DNA from 2 places in the Kluyvera ascorbata genome. Region 2 is predicted to be linked to the other one. Evidence: predicted binding sites of a transcription regulator. Region 2 holds the regulator's gene; the other holds the start of a gene.
The links. Region 2 encodes PurR, which represses purine synthesis genes. Its sites were predicted from a motif close to CANGCAAACGTTTGCNTG; they were not measured.
Positions count from the first base shown of each region.

Region 1: tusA (sulfurtransferase TusA) is a predicted target of PurR. The motif match lies at 5,159-5,176, and genes of this name have one in related genera.

Region 1 is NZ_CP096201.1:294,422-300,994, forward strand. It holds gene arnD (4-deoxy-4-formamido-L-arabinose-phosphoundecaprenol deformylase) at 1-35, shown strand, start outside; gene arnT (lipid IV(A) 4-amino-4-deoxy-L-arabinosyltransferase) at 32-1,687, shown strand; gene arnE (4-amino-4-deoxy-L-arabinose-phosphoundecaprenol flippase subunit ArnE) at 1,684-2,022, shown strand; gene arnF (4-amino-4-deoxy-L-arabinose-phosphoundecaprenol flippase subunit ArnF) at 2,022-2,411, shown strand; gene MY052_RS01335 (MFS transporter) at 2,533-3,723, shown strand; gene MY052_RS01340 (DcrB family lipoprotein) at 3,757-4,314, opposite strand; gene MY052_RS01345 (7-cyano-7-deazaguanine/7-aminomethyl-7-deazaguanine transporter) at 4,388-5,053, opposite strand; gene tusA (sulfurtransferase TusA) at 5,236-5,481, shown strand; gene zntA (Zn(II)/Cd(II)/Pb(II) translocating P-type ATPase ZntA) at 5,594-6,573, opposite strand, start outside.
Region 2 is NZ_CP096201.1:2,638,073-2,644,645, reverse strand. It holds gene punC (purine nucleoside transporter PunC) at 1-858, opposite strand, end outside; gene punR (DNA-binding transcriptional activator PunR) at 972-1,883, shown strand; gene purR (HTH-type transcriptional repressor PurR) at 1,902-2,927, opposite strand; gene cydH (cytochrome bd-I oxidase subunit CydH) at 3,223-3,312, shown strand; gene MY052_RS12495 (MFS transporter) at 3,473-4,639, shown strand; gene sodB (superoxide dismutase [Fe]) at 4,719-5,300, opposite strand; gene MY052_RS12485 (C40 family peptidase) at 5,423-6,244, opposite strand.

The DNA.
Region 1 (6,573 bases), 2.3 Mb from region 2:
TTGGTCGCCAACAACTATTGAGCCCCGATGTATGAAATCCCTTCGCTATGGTATTTCGTTAGTTGCATTGTTCGTTCTTTACTATCTTCTGCCCCTCAATTTTCGGTTGCTGTGGCAGCCGGATGAAACCCGCTATGCGGAGATAAGCCGTGAAATGCTGGCCACCGGTGACTGGATTGTGCCGCATTTCCTCGGCCTGCGTTATTTTGAAAAGCCGATTGCGGGCTACTGGATCAACAGCATTGGTCAGTGGCTCTTTGGGCATAACAACTTTGGCGTGCGCTTTGGCGCGGTGTTTTCTATCACCGTATCTGCGCTGCTGGTGGCCTGGCTTGCCTGGCGTATCTGGCGCGATAAAAAAGTGGCGTTGCTGTCCGGGGTTATCTTCTTAACGGCGTTCCTGGTTTACGGTATTGGTACCTATGCGGTGCTCGACCCGATGATCACCCTGTGGATGACGCTGGCGATGTTCAGCTTCTGGCTGGCGGCATCGGCGAAAACCACCGGTGAACGTTTCTGGGGCTACGTGCTGCTCGGCATTGCCTGCGGAATGGGGGTGATGACCAAAGGGTTCCTGGCGCTGGCTGTGCCGGTGATTGCTGTACTGCCGTGGGTTATCGTACAGAAACGCTGGCGGGAGGTGCTTATCTGGGGCTGGCTGGCGGTACTGGTATGTGTACTGACCGTGTTGCCCTGGGGGCTGGCGATTGCGCAGCGTGAAGGCGACTTCTGGCGCTATTTCTTCTGGGTCGAGCATATTCAGCGCTTTGCGCAGAGCGATGCCCAGCATAAAGCGCCGTTCTGGTACTATCTGCCGTTCCTGATTGCCGGGAGCCTGCCGTGGCTGGCGCTGCTGCCGGGCGCGTTAAAGCTTGGCTGGCGCGGGCGTGAAGGGCAGAGCAGCGCATTCTATCTGCTGGGCTGGATAGTAATGCCATTCTTGTTCTTCAGTATCGCCAAAGGCAAGCTGCCAACCTATATTCTGCCGTGCTTTGCGCCGCTGGCGATGCTGATGGCGCGCTATGCGGTGGATGCGGCAAAAGTGGGGGCGAAGGCACTGCGGATTAACGGCATCATCAACATCGCTTTCGGCGTGATTGGCCTGGTGGCGGTGTTTGTTGTGTCGCCGTGGGGGCCGATGAAGCAACCGGTGTGGATGCAGATTGAGCTGTATAAGTGCGTGCTGGCAGCGGTGGCGTTCTTTGTCTGGGCGCTGATGGGCTGGCTGTCAATCAAGTCGGATGCGCAGCGTTGGACGCTGGCGGCACTCTGTCCGTTAGGACTGGCGCTGCTGGTGGGGTTTGCCATTCCGGATCGCGTGACTAACAGCAAGCAGCCGCAGTTCCTGGTGGATATTGTGAGTGAGTCTCTGACCCCGAGCCGCTATGTGCTGAGCAACAGCGTCGGTATTGCTGCTGGGCTTGCCTGGGAGCTGAACCGCAGTGATATCATCATGTATGCGCAGACGGGTGAGTTGAAATACGGTCTCGCTTATCCGGATGCCAAAGGGCGCTTCATCTCCGACAGCGATTTCCCGCAGTGGCTGGAAGCGCATCGCCAGGAGGGACCTATCTCCCTGGTGCTGCAGTTGCCGCGCAATGCTAAAGTCGTGGATTTACCGCTGCCAAAACCCGATGAGGTATATGTGATGGGACGAACCGCATTTATTCAGTATCGTCCGCAATGATAACCTGGGCCTGTCTGCTGCTCGCCAGCTTATTGAGCTGTGCCGGGCAGCTATGCCAGAAACAGGCCACGCGCCCGGCGCCAGCCGGGCAGCGTGGGCGCCATCTGTTGACCTGGCTTGGACTCGCGTTGGCGATGCTCGGGCTGGGGATGCTGCTGTGGCTGCTGGTATTACAGCAAATTCCGGTCAGCGTGGCTTATCCGATGCTGAGCCTTAATTTTGTCTGGGTGACGCTGGCGGCACGTACCATCTGGCACGAGCCGGTGAGCCGCCGTCACTGGGCGGGCGTGGCGCTGATTATTGTTGGTATTATATTGGTAGGGAGCAGCGCCTGATGGGGCTTATCTGGGCATTAATGAGCGTAGTGCTGGTCAGCGCCGCTCAATTGACGCTGCGCGTGGCAATGACCACGCTGCCCTCGGCGGAGCAGCCGCTGGTGTTCCTGCTGCATCTGCTGCATTTCGGCGACGGAACGCTGGCGCTTTTCCTCGGTCTGTTCGGTTACGTGGCGTCGATGGCCTGCTGGTTCTTTGCGCTGAAGCGGCTGCCGCTGGCAAAAGCCTATGCGTTATTGAGCCTGAGCTACATGGTGGTGTGGTGTGCCGCTATCTGGCTACCAGGCTGGCACGAACCCTTCTCCTGGCGTGGTCTGCTGGGCGTCGTGGTCATTATTGCGGGTGTTATCACCATCTTCTGGCCAAACAAATCCTCCCATACCGCGTAGCCCGGCCAAGCGAAGCGCCGCCGGGAATGACTCCGAGCCTTCCGGGGCCGGCGTAAACGCCTCGCCCGGGCTACAAAATGTGCAATAATGCCTTTTTCGTTGCATCTATAAGGGATTATCTATGCCTGCGGTCGACGCTGAGGGGCAGCTTAGCGGTCTGCGCCTCAACCTGCGTATTGTCTCCATCGTTATCTTCAACTTCGCAAGTTATCTCACCATTGGCCTGCCGCTGGCGGTACTGCCTGGCTATGTCCACGACGTTATGGGATTCAGCGCCTTCTGGGCGGGGCTGGTGATAAGTCTGCAATACTTCGCCACTCTGCTCAGTCGCCCGCACGCCGGGCGTTATGCCGACCTGCTGGGGCCAAAACGTATCGTGGTGATGGGGCTGTGCGGCTGTTTTCTCAGCGGGTTGAGCTATCTGCTGGCGGCAACGGGCAGCGACTGGCCGCTGGTGAGCCTGGTCCTGTTGTGCCTGGGGCGCGTGATCCTTGGTATCGGGCAGAGTTTTGCCGGGACGGGCTCCACGCTATGGGGCGTTGGCGTGGTGGGTTCGCCGCATATTGGCCGGGTGATCTCATGGAACGGGATTGTCACCTACGGTGCGATGGCGATGGGCGCGCCGCTCGGCGTAGTGTGTTACCGCTATGTGGGTCTACAAGGGCTGGCATTGGCGATTATGGTCGTGGCCGCCGTCGCCATCCTGTGCGCGCTGCCGCGTGCAGAAGTGAAAGCCAAAAAGGGCAAGCCGATGTCCTTTCGCGCGGTGTTGGGGCGCGTCTGGCCTTACGGTATGGCGCTGGCATTGGCCTCCGCTGGCTTTGGCGTTATCGCTACCTTTATCACCTTGTTCTATGACGCGAAAGGCTGGGACGGCGCGGCGTTTGCGCTCACCCTCTTTAGCTGTGCATTCGTAGGCACACGTCTGCTGTTCCCGAACGGTATCAACCGCCTCGGCGGCCTGAACGTGGCGATGATCTGTTTCTCGGTGGAGATTGTTGGCCTGCTGCTGGTGGGCGTGGCGGAAACGCCGCTGATGGCAAAAATCGGCACCTTCTTCGCGGGAGCGGGATTCTCACTGGTGTTCCCGGCGCTGGGCGTTGTCGCGGTGAAGGCCGTACCGCAGCAAAACCAAGGGTCGGCGCTGGCCACCTACACCGTGTTTATGGATTTATCGCTGGGTATTACCGGCCCGCTGGCCGGGCTGATGATGGCGTGGATGGGGATTTCGACGATTTACATTGCCGCAGCGGGGCTGGTGGCGGTGGCGCTGCTGCTGGGATGGCAGCTAAAAAAACGGCCCCTGGCGTAAGTACGCGAGAGGCCGTGTCGCGGTCAGCAAAACTTAGTTGATGACCAGCGTATTGATGATTTTCTCAGCGTCAGATTGCGCCTGCTGCTGGTTGTCCGCTGGCAGCGTAACCTGCATAGTCAGCAGCTTGCCATCGATTTTACCCAGTACGACGGAAGAGTACGCGGTCTGCCCTTTCGCGGAGATGATGCTGTCGAGCTGTTGCAGCGTGTGGCCTTTCACCTCGATGGATTTATTGGTCACCACCTGCAGCTGCGGGTCGCGGCTGCGCTGCTGATCTTCAAGACGTTTTGCCATCACCGCTAAATCTTCGGTGGTGTCGTCGCCAACGATGACGATGACCGCTTTCATGCCGGTGGCGTCAGAGTAAACGTGCATGTTATTGCTCTGGGTGCCCAGCTTACCGCTCTGGTCGGTCATCCCGGCTGGCAGCGTAAAGCTCAGCTTACCGTCTAACAGATTGATTGCCTGACCTGCGGCATCGCTTGCGGCAGCCGAACCCTGTGCAGGGGTGCTGGTGTCGCTGTTGTCACAGGCCGCAAGGCCCATCACCAGCAGGCCAATACCAGCATATTTCACCAATTTGCGCATTGACATCTTCCTTTCGATAAATAGCCACTAACGGCTCATCTGCGTATCTTATCACAACCCGTGTAATGAACTCTCAACCTGGCTGCATTGCTGACAAATCAGATTTATCTGCCAGCTTTTTCAATAGCATATTCAGCAGTACGCCGTACATCGGCAGGAAGAAAACAATGCTGATCAGCACTTTAAAGCAGTAGTCCACGAGGGCGATTTCCACCCAGTGCGTGGCCATGAACGGGTCGGTGCTGCGCCAGAAGGCGATAAAGAAGAACGCCAGCGTGTCGCTGATGTTGCCGAACAGCGTAGAGGCCGTTGGTGCGAGCCACCAGTGGCGACTCTGACGCAGGCGGTTGAACACGTGTACGTCAAGGATCTGCCCCAGGGCATAGGCCATAAAGCTGGCGGCGGCGATACGGGCCACGAACAGGTTAAAGTGCGCCAGCGCGCCGAAACCTTGCCATTCGCCCATATAGAACAACGACGAAATGACGTAGGAGATCATCAGCGCCGGGACCATCACCGCGAAAACGATACGGCGAGCCAACGGTGCGCCAAAGATTCGCACGGTCAGGTCAGTCGCGAGGAAGATAAACGGAAAGCTAAACGCGCCCCAGGTGGTCTGGAAGCCGAAAATAGAGACCGGCAGCTGTACCAGATAGTTACTGGAAGTGATCACCAGCAGGTGAAATAGCGATAGCCAAACCAGCGCATGACGGCGCTGTAAGGATGTAAAGGGAGTCATATTGTACCTTTTTAGTGGTTGGGGTGAGGGAACCCAATAAGTCTGCAAACCCATTGCAGGGGCGGAATGATACTGCTTTCGCGTTTCATTGCAATGGTTGTTTTTCGCGCAATCGTTAACCTGGTTGCGTTGAGGCAAGGTCAGCGTAAACTAAGCGCGTTTTTTCTGACGACGAGATTCTCATGACCGATTTGTTTTCCAGCCCCGACCACACCTTAGACGCGCAAGGGCTACGCTGCCCGGAACCGGTAATGATGGTGCGTAAAACCGTGCGGACGATGCCAGTGGGGGAAACGCTGCTGGTGATTGCCGACGATCCTGCCACCACGCGCGATATTCCCGGTTTTTGCCGTTTTATGGAGCATGAGCTGATTGCCCAGCAAACCGAGTCTTTGCCGTACCAGTATTTGCTGCGTAAGCGCCATTAATCGGCATCGAGCCAACCTGGGGTCGGCGTAAACGCCTCGCCCGGGCTACAGATCTAGCACCGTAGCCCGGCCAAGCGGAGCGCCGCCGGGGAAGGGCACCGAAGCAACGTAATTACGCACTAAACTTCCCGCGCAGCAGTCGCAGCGCGTTCAACGTCACCAGCACCGTCGCACCCGTATCCGCCAACACCGCCAGCCACAGACCGGTTATACCGAGCAGCGTGGTAATAAGGAAAATCCCCTTCAGCCCCAGCGCAATAGCGATGTTTTGTCGGACGTTGGCGTGAGTGGCGCGCGCCAGGCGAATCATCTGCACCAGCCCGGTCAGACGGTTATGCGTCAGTGCTGCATCGGCGGTTTCCAGCGCCACGTCGGTGCCGCTGCCCATCGCGATACCCATCGCAGCGGCCTTCATTGCCGGGGCGTCGTTAATCCCGTCGCCCACCATCGCCAGCGGCCCCTGAGCGTTCAGCGCCGTCACTTCATTGACCTTATCAGCAGGCAGCAGGTTGGCACGGTAGTCCATCCCTAACTCATCGGCAATGGCGGCGGCGGCACGCGGGTTATCCCCGGTCAGAATGATGCCCTGAATGCCTAACTCACGCAGGCCGTCGACCGCCTGATGCGCCTCCTGGCGTACCGTATCGCGCAGCGCCACAATTCCCAGTAGCGTCTCGCCGCGAGTTACCAGCACCACGGTATTGCCCTGGCTTTCCAGTTGCTGGATCTCGTCCTGATGATCAGGAGCCGGGAACTTGCCTGCCGCGCAGATAACGATGCGCTGACCGTCTACGTTGGCTTCAATACCGGAACCTACGAGCGTACGCTGCTCAGCGGCTTGAGGAATGGTCAACCCACGCTGCTGCGCTTCGCGCACCACGGCCTGTGCCAACGGGTGGGTGGAGCCTTGCTCCACCGCGGCGGCCAGCGCCAGCAGATTTTCTTCGCTCAGTTCGGCCGTTGGGATAACCGTTGTTACCTGTGGTTTGCCGAGCGTCAGGGTACCGGTTTTATCAAAGGCCATCTGGGTGATGCGCCCCAGTTGCTCCAGCGCTGCGCCGCCTTTAATCAGCGCACCGTGGCGTGCGGCGG
Region 2 (6,573 bases):
CCAGGTGCCCACCACGCTCAGCGCGTAGATAACCAAAAGCCATGGCAGCATTTGTGCGCCACGCCATTTCTGCAAGGCCGCGCGACAGCCGTAGCCGCCAATCAGGAAGGCGATGGTTTGCGGTACATAGCTTAGGCCTATCACCGTTGGGCTGTAGCCCATCTCATGCAGAATAAACGGCGAACCGGTAAGCCACGCGAAGAAGCTTGCCGAACAAGCGGCGTAGATAAGTACGTTGCCACGATAGTCTTTGCTGCGTAACAGACGCATAAAGGTGAGCTTCTCTTCGCTCGCGGCGTGCTTTTTGTGCGCCGGTTTCAGGCGGAATGCCGGCAGCATCAGGAGCAGCGTAATAATAAACAGCGTGGCGAAAATAGCCTGCCAGTCAAAGTGTGCCAGCAGCCAGCTACCCAGCAGCGGGGCGAGCGCCGGTGATAGCCCAACCAGCGGCATGATGGTGGCGAAAATACGGTTAGTACGCTGGGCCGGATAGTAATCGGTGACCATGGCCTGCCAGGTCACCGCAGCCGCACAGACGCCAACGGCCTGTACAAAGCGCAGCACCAGCAGCGTGGTGCCATCGCGCACCCACAGCATACCAATGCAGCCAATAGCAAAAATGGTTAACCCAGTCAGCAAAATAGGCTTGCGACCATAGCGATCTGACAGCGGTCCCCACAAAAGCTGCGCGACGGCAAAGCCTGCCAGAAACAGGCTGAGGCTCGCACTGACGGCGGAAGCCGGCGTTTGCAGGTCTTCCTGAATGGCGGCAAAAGCGGGGAGATACATATCGGTGGCCAGAAAGCCTAATACGCTCAATCCCGCGAGCCAGACTAAAAATCCTTTCCCAGGTTGCATAAACTTCGCCCTTTTTATCATGAGTAAACAATGCCGCTGAGTGTAGAGAGTGCATAACGGCTTGTGAAACGCTAATATTTGCGCCATGGATTCAAAATATTTGAAGGCAAAAAATGTGGTCTGAATATTCTCTGGAAGTCGTTGATGCGGTGGCGCGCAACGGCAGCTTTAGCGCCGCGGCGCAGGAACTGCACCGTGTGCCTTCTGCGGTGAGCTACACGGTACGCCAGCTAGAGGAGTGGCTAGCCGTGCCGCTGTTCGAACGTCGTCATCGCGACGTAGAACTGACCCCAGCGGGGGCATGGTTTTTGAAAGAGGGACGTTCTGTTATCAAAAAAATGCAGATCACCCGTCAGCAGTGCCAGCAAATTGCTAACGGTTGGCGAGGGCAGCTGGCGATTGCGGTCGATAATATCGTGAAGCCCCAGCGAACTCGCCAGCTGATCGTCGATTTCTATCGTCATTTCAGCGATGTGGAACTGATTGTTTACCAGGAGGTATTCAACGGCGTCTGGGATGCGCTGGCGGACGGTCGTGTGGAACTGGCGATTGGCGCAACCCAGGCGATTCCGGTCGGTGGCCGTTTCGCTTTCCGTGATATGGGGATGCTCAACTGGCATTGCGTGGTCGCCAGTACGCATCCGTTGGCTCGAATGGACGGTCCACTGAGCGACGACGTGTTGCGCAACTGGCCGTCGCTGGTGCGTGAAGATACGTCGCGATCTCTGCCGAAGCGAACGACCTGGCTGCTCGATAACCAAAAACGCGTGGTCGTGCCGGATTGGGCCTCAGCGGAAACCTGTATCTCGGCGGGGCTTTGTGCGGCGATGGTGCCAGGACATCAGGCGCAGCCGTGGCTGGAAAGCGGAGAGTGGGTCGTGTTACAGCTTGAGAACCCGTTCCCGGATGCCGCCTGTTGTCTGACGTGGCAGCAAAGCGAAGCGTCGCCGGCGCTTAACTGGTTGCTGGAGTATCTGGGGGATAGCGAAACGTTAAATGAAGAGTGGCTGCGGACACCCGAGTAGGGTGTCCGCGGGTCATGCTTAGCGGCGATAGTCGCGGAACGGACCGTCGGCCACGGAACGACGTTCGATAAGGCGCGGATGCACCTCAATCGATTGAGACGTCTCGCGTTTGCTGACGATGCGATCCATCAGCATATTGAAGGCCGTTTCGCCGAGTGAATCTTTCGGCTGATGAATGGTGGTCAGCGCTGGGGTGAAGAAACGTGAGTTGCGCACGTTATCATAGCCGATGAGCGAAATATCCTGCGGCACGCGCAGCCCCATCTCATCTGCCGCACACAGGGCACCCATCGCCATAATGTCCCCGCCGCAGAAGATAGCGGTAGGGCGCGGATGCTGTGACAGAATTTGTTGCATGGCGCGATAACCTGACTCTGGCTCAAAGTCACCCTGCACAATCCAGTTGGCTGGCACGTTAATTTGCGCTTCTTCCATGGCTTTCATAAAGCCCGCAAGACGGCCTGCGCCGGTGTTACGCTCCAGAGGGCCTGGGATCACGCCAATATCGCGGTGTCCGCGCTCAATCAGGTAACGGCCCGCGGTGTAACCACCTTCAAATGCGTTATCAATAACGGAGTCGGTAAAGTCTGCTTTGGCTTCGCCCCAGTCCATGACGACCATCGGGATGTGACGGTACTCTTCCAGCATCGACAGCAGCGACTCTGGGTACTCAGAGCACATGACCAGCAGGCCATCGACGCGCTTTTGCGCCATCATTGACAGGTAGGCGCGCTGCTTTTCCAGGTTGTTCCAGGCGTTACCCAGAATCAGGGTATAGCCTTTCTCAAAGCAGTTTTTCTCAACGGCTTCGATAATTTCGGCAAAGTAGGCCGCTTCGCTGCTGGTCGCCAGTAAACCAATCGATTTGGTATGGTTAACCTTGAGGCTACGGGCAACGGCGCTTGGCGAGTAGTGCAGCTCTTTGATTGCCGCCCAGACGGCTTCACGCGTCTCTTCAGCAACAAAACGCGTCTTGTTAATTACATGTGATACGGTTGTAGTGGAAACGTTTGCGCGCTTCGCTACATCTTTAATAGTTGCCATTCCATTTCACTCCAGACCCTGGCCTGCCCCTGATAAAATCGAAAGGAAAACGTTTGCCTTCACACACCCTGACGCAATTTTATGGATTGCGATTCGCCGGGAAAACGATACAGGACGACAGGAGGGGGTCAATGGCCGGTACGCTTATAAATAAGCGTCGAATTCTGACTTATCCTGGCGCAAAGTGGAAGAGCAAAAAACAACATCCTGCTAAAACTGTGAAGATTTTTGCGCAATACTGTGCAAAAATGAGTTAGCTCAGTTTTGCTGTGGAAATAAAAAGGAGAAAAAATTGATGAGTACCGAACTTAAGCTGTCGCTCTCTACCACCGTTATTACGCTGGCGCTGATCGTCGCTGCCGCGTTGACTGCCGTTCTGCATTAATTCCTCTGCGGGGGAGCGTCCGCTCCCTCCTGTCTGATTGTTACCGAATTCGCAATAATCTTTTGCAGTTTTGTACACTTCTGTTTTTCTGTGATTAATGTCATGCTTTTGCATTATGTCCTTATGCCGCGTCTGTTGTGCGGCCACTCGGAGCTTGAGCATGAAAATTAACTTCCCCTTACTGGCGTTAGCCGTCGGTGCCTTTGGTATCGGCACCACCGAGTTCTCGCCGATGGGGCTTCTGCCGGTCATCGCCAAAGGGGTGGACGTTTCCATTCCTGCCGCCGGGATGCTGATCAGTGCCTATGCGGTCGGCGTCATGGTCGGTGCGCCGTTGATGACGCTGCTGCTTTCGCATCGCGCTCGCCGAAATGCGCTGATTTTCTTAATGGCGATTTTTACTCTCGGCAACGTGCTTTCTGCCATCGCGCCGGATTACACCACGCTGCTGTTGTCGCGCATTATTACCAGCCTTAATCACGGCGCGTTCTTTGGCCTGGGTTCGGTGGTGGCGGCGAGCGTCGTGCCGAAGCACAAACAGGCGAGCGCAGTAGCCACTATGTTTATGGGGCTGACTATCGCGAATATCGGTGGTGTACCTGCCGCGACGTGGCTGGGTGAAACCATCGGCTGGCGTATGTCGTTCCTGGCCACCGCCGGGCTTGGCGTTATCGCGATTCTGGGGCTGTGGTTCTCGCTGCCGAAGGGCGGGGCAGGCGAAAGACCGGACGTGAAGCGTGAACTGTCGGTGCTGGTGCGTCCACAGGTGCTTTCAGCCCTGTTAACCACCGTGCTGGGCGCGGGCGCGATGTTTACACTCTATACCTATATTTCGCCGGTGCTGCGTACCATCACTCACGCGACCCCGGGCTTTATTACCCTGATGCTGGTGCTGATTGGCGTGGGCTTTTCTATCGGTAACTTCCTCGGCGGTAAATTTGCAGACCGCTCGGTGAGCGGGACGCTGAAAGGCTTCCTGGGGCTGCTGATGGTCATAATGCTGGCCATACCTTTCCTTGCGCAAACGCAGGTTGGCGCGGCGTTCAGTATGGTGGTCTGGGGTGCGGCAACCTTCGCGGTGGTGCCACCGTTGCAAATGCGCGTGATGCGCGTGGCTCACGAAGCGCCGGGCCTTTCTTCCTCGGTGAATATCGGGGCGTTCAACCTGGGGAACGCACTGGGTGCGGTTGCGGGTGGGGCGGTTATTTCCGGTGGTCTGGGATATAGCTTTGTACCGGTCATGGGGGCAATAGTGGCAGCCCTGGCCCTGTTGGTGGTTTTTCTGAGCGGACGTTCGCGTGGTGAAGAAGCCCTGGCTCGTCAGTAAAAACAAAAACGCAGAAGGTCTCCCTTCTGCGTGATACGAGATAACCCGGCGAAGCGTTGCGATGCCGGGTTATTTTTGCTTAGGCTGCCAGATTCTTAGCAACGAATTCCCAGTTAACCAGAGCCCAGAAGTGCTCCAGATAGTTTGGACGCGCGTTGCGGTAATCGATGTAGTAAGCGTGTTCCCACACGTCAACGGTCAGCAGCGGCGTCGCGTCGGTGGTCAGCGGAGTCGCTGCGTTAGACGTAGAGACGATAGCCAGGGAGCCGTCAGCTTTCTTCACAAGCCAGGTCCAGCCAGCGCCGAAGTTTTTAACCGCGGCATCGGTGAACTGCGCTTTGAATTCAGCGAAGCTGCCGAAGGATTTGGTAATGGCTTCAGCGACTGCACCGGTTGGTTCGCCACCGGCGTTTGGTGCCAGGCAGTTCCAGTAGAAGGTGTGGTTCCAGACCTGTGCAGCGTTGTTGAACACGCCGCCTTCAGATGAACGCACGATCTCTTCCAGCGTTTTACCTTCAAACGCGGTGCCTTTGATCAGGTTGTTCAGGTTAGTGACATAGGTCTGGTGGTGTTTGCCATAGTGATACTCGAGCGTTTCCACGGAAATGTGTGGAACCAGAGCGTCTTTGGCATACGGTAATGCAGGTAATTCGAACGACATTGCTTCTCTCCTTATTATATTTGTACACTCAATAACCATGTACTGAGTAGGGATAGAGTAGCAAATTAAAAGGTGAGATAAAAGATAAGCTTACCCCGTTTATTAACAAACGGGGTAAGTGATTAACGAATTGTCTTAGGGGTAACAACACGGCGTGCGCCGACGTAGTGACGTACCCAATAATCTTCGCTCAGCGAGGTTATCTGGATGTCCTGGCCGGTACGCGGGGACTGAATAAATTTGCCGTTACCGACATACACGCCTACATGATCGGCGGTGCCGCGGCCCTGAGTGCGGAAGAAGACCAGATCGCCACTTTCCAGCTCACCACGTTCAACCGGACGCGCATCGCGCAAGTGATACATTTCATTAGCAGTGCGTGGAATACGGATGTTGACCAGATCTTTGTAAGCGTAATAGACCAGACCGCTGCAATCAAAACCGGTACGCGGAGAGTTGCCACCCCAGCGGTATGGTTTCCCTAACTGACCCATCAGCTTATTCATTGCGGTCTTCTGTACTTTCTGAACGCGAACTTTGTGCGCGGCGGCAATGGTAGTTGGTTTGGACTCTACAGGGCTGGTGGTGCAGACCTTCTTGTGACCTTTGCGAACCTTGCAGGTCGTAGTGACGCTGGCGGTTTTCACTGCGCTGCTTTTCACGCGGGTTTTAGCGGAGGCGGTTTTTGATTTGCTGGAAACTGGGGCCGCTTTCTTCGCGACGGCTGGCGTGGTTTTCTTCTTAGCGGCAACCGGAGTCGATTTTTTCTTAGCGTTAGATTTATTGTCCGCGTTCTTTTTCTTGCGTTCACTGCTTTTTACAGGGAGCGACTTTTGCGCCGTTGGGGTTTTGGCATGCCCTGTAGCATGCGCCAACGGCGTGAAGGATAACGATGTAAACAGCAATGCACAGAGCGTGAACGACCATTTTTTTATCTGCGCCACTGAACAACCCTCTGAGTAAGATGCAGGCTAAATGTCCTTGCCTGGGTATGGTTTACAAAACCCAACGATTCTAATCCATAAAAACACGAAATGTTAATAGTGTTTTTATAGATAAAACGTTGTTTCGTTAGCAACTGCAAAAAAAAACATCATTTGATACATAATGAGTCAAATAATGAGCAAGCTTTTCATCCACCTGCCGATAAACTCATATTTATAAAGCAACTTACCGCGTCAGACGATAAAATAGTAAAGCGTGAACAAAATGTTATTTTCTGTTCAGGGTCTGAAACGTTACAATGTCAGACTACTGCCGTAAAAAGAAGTTT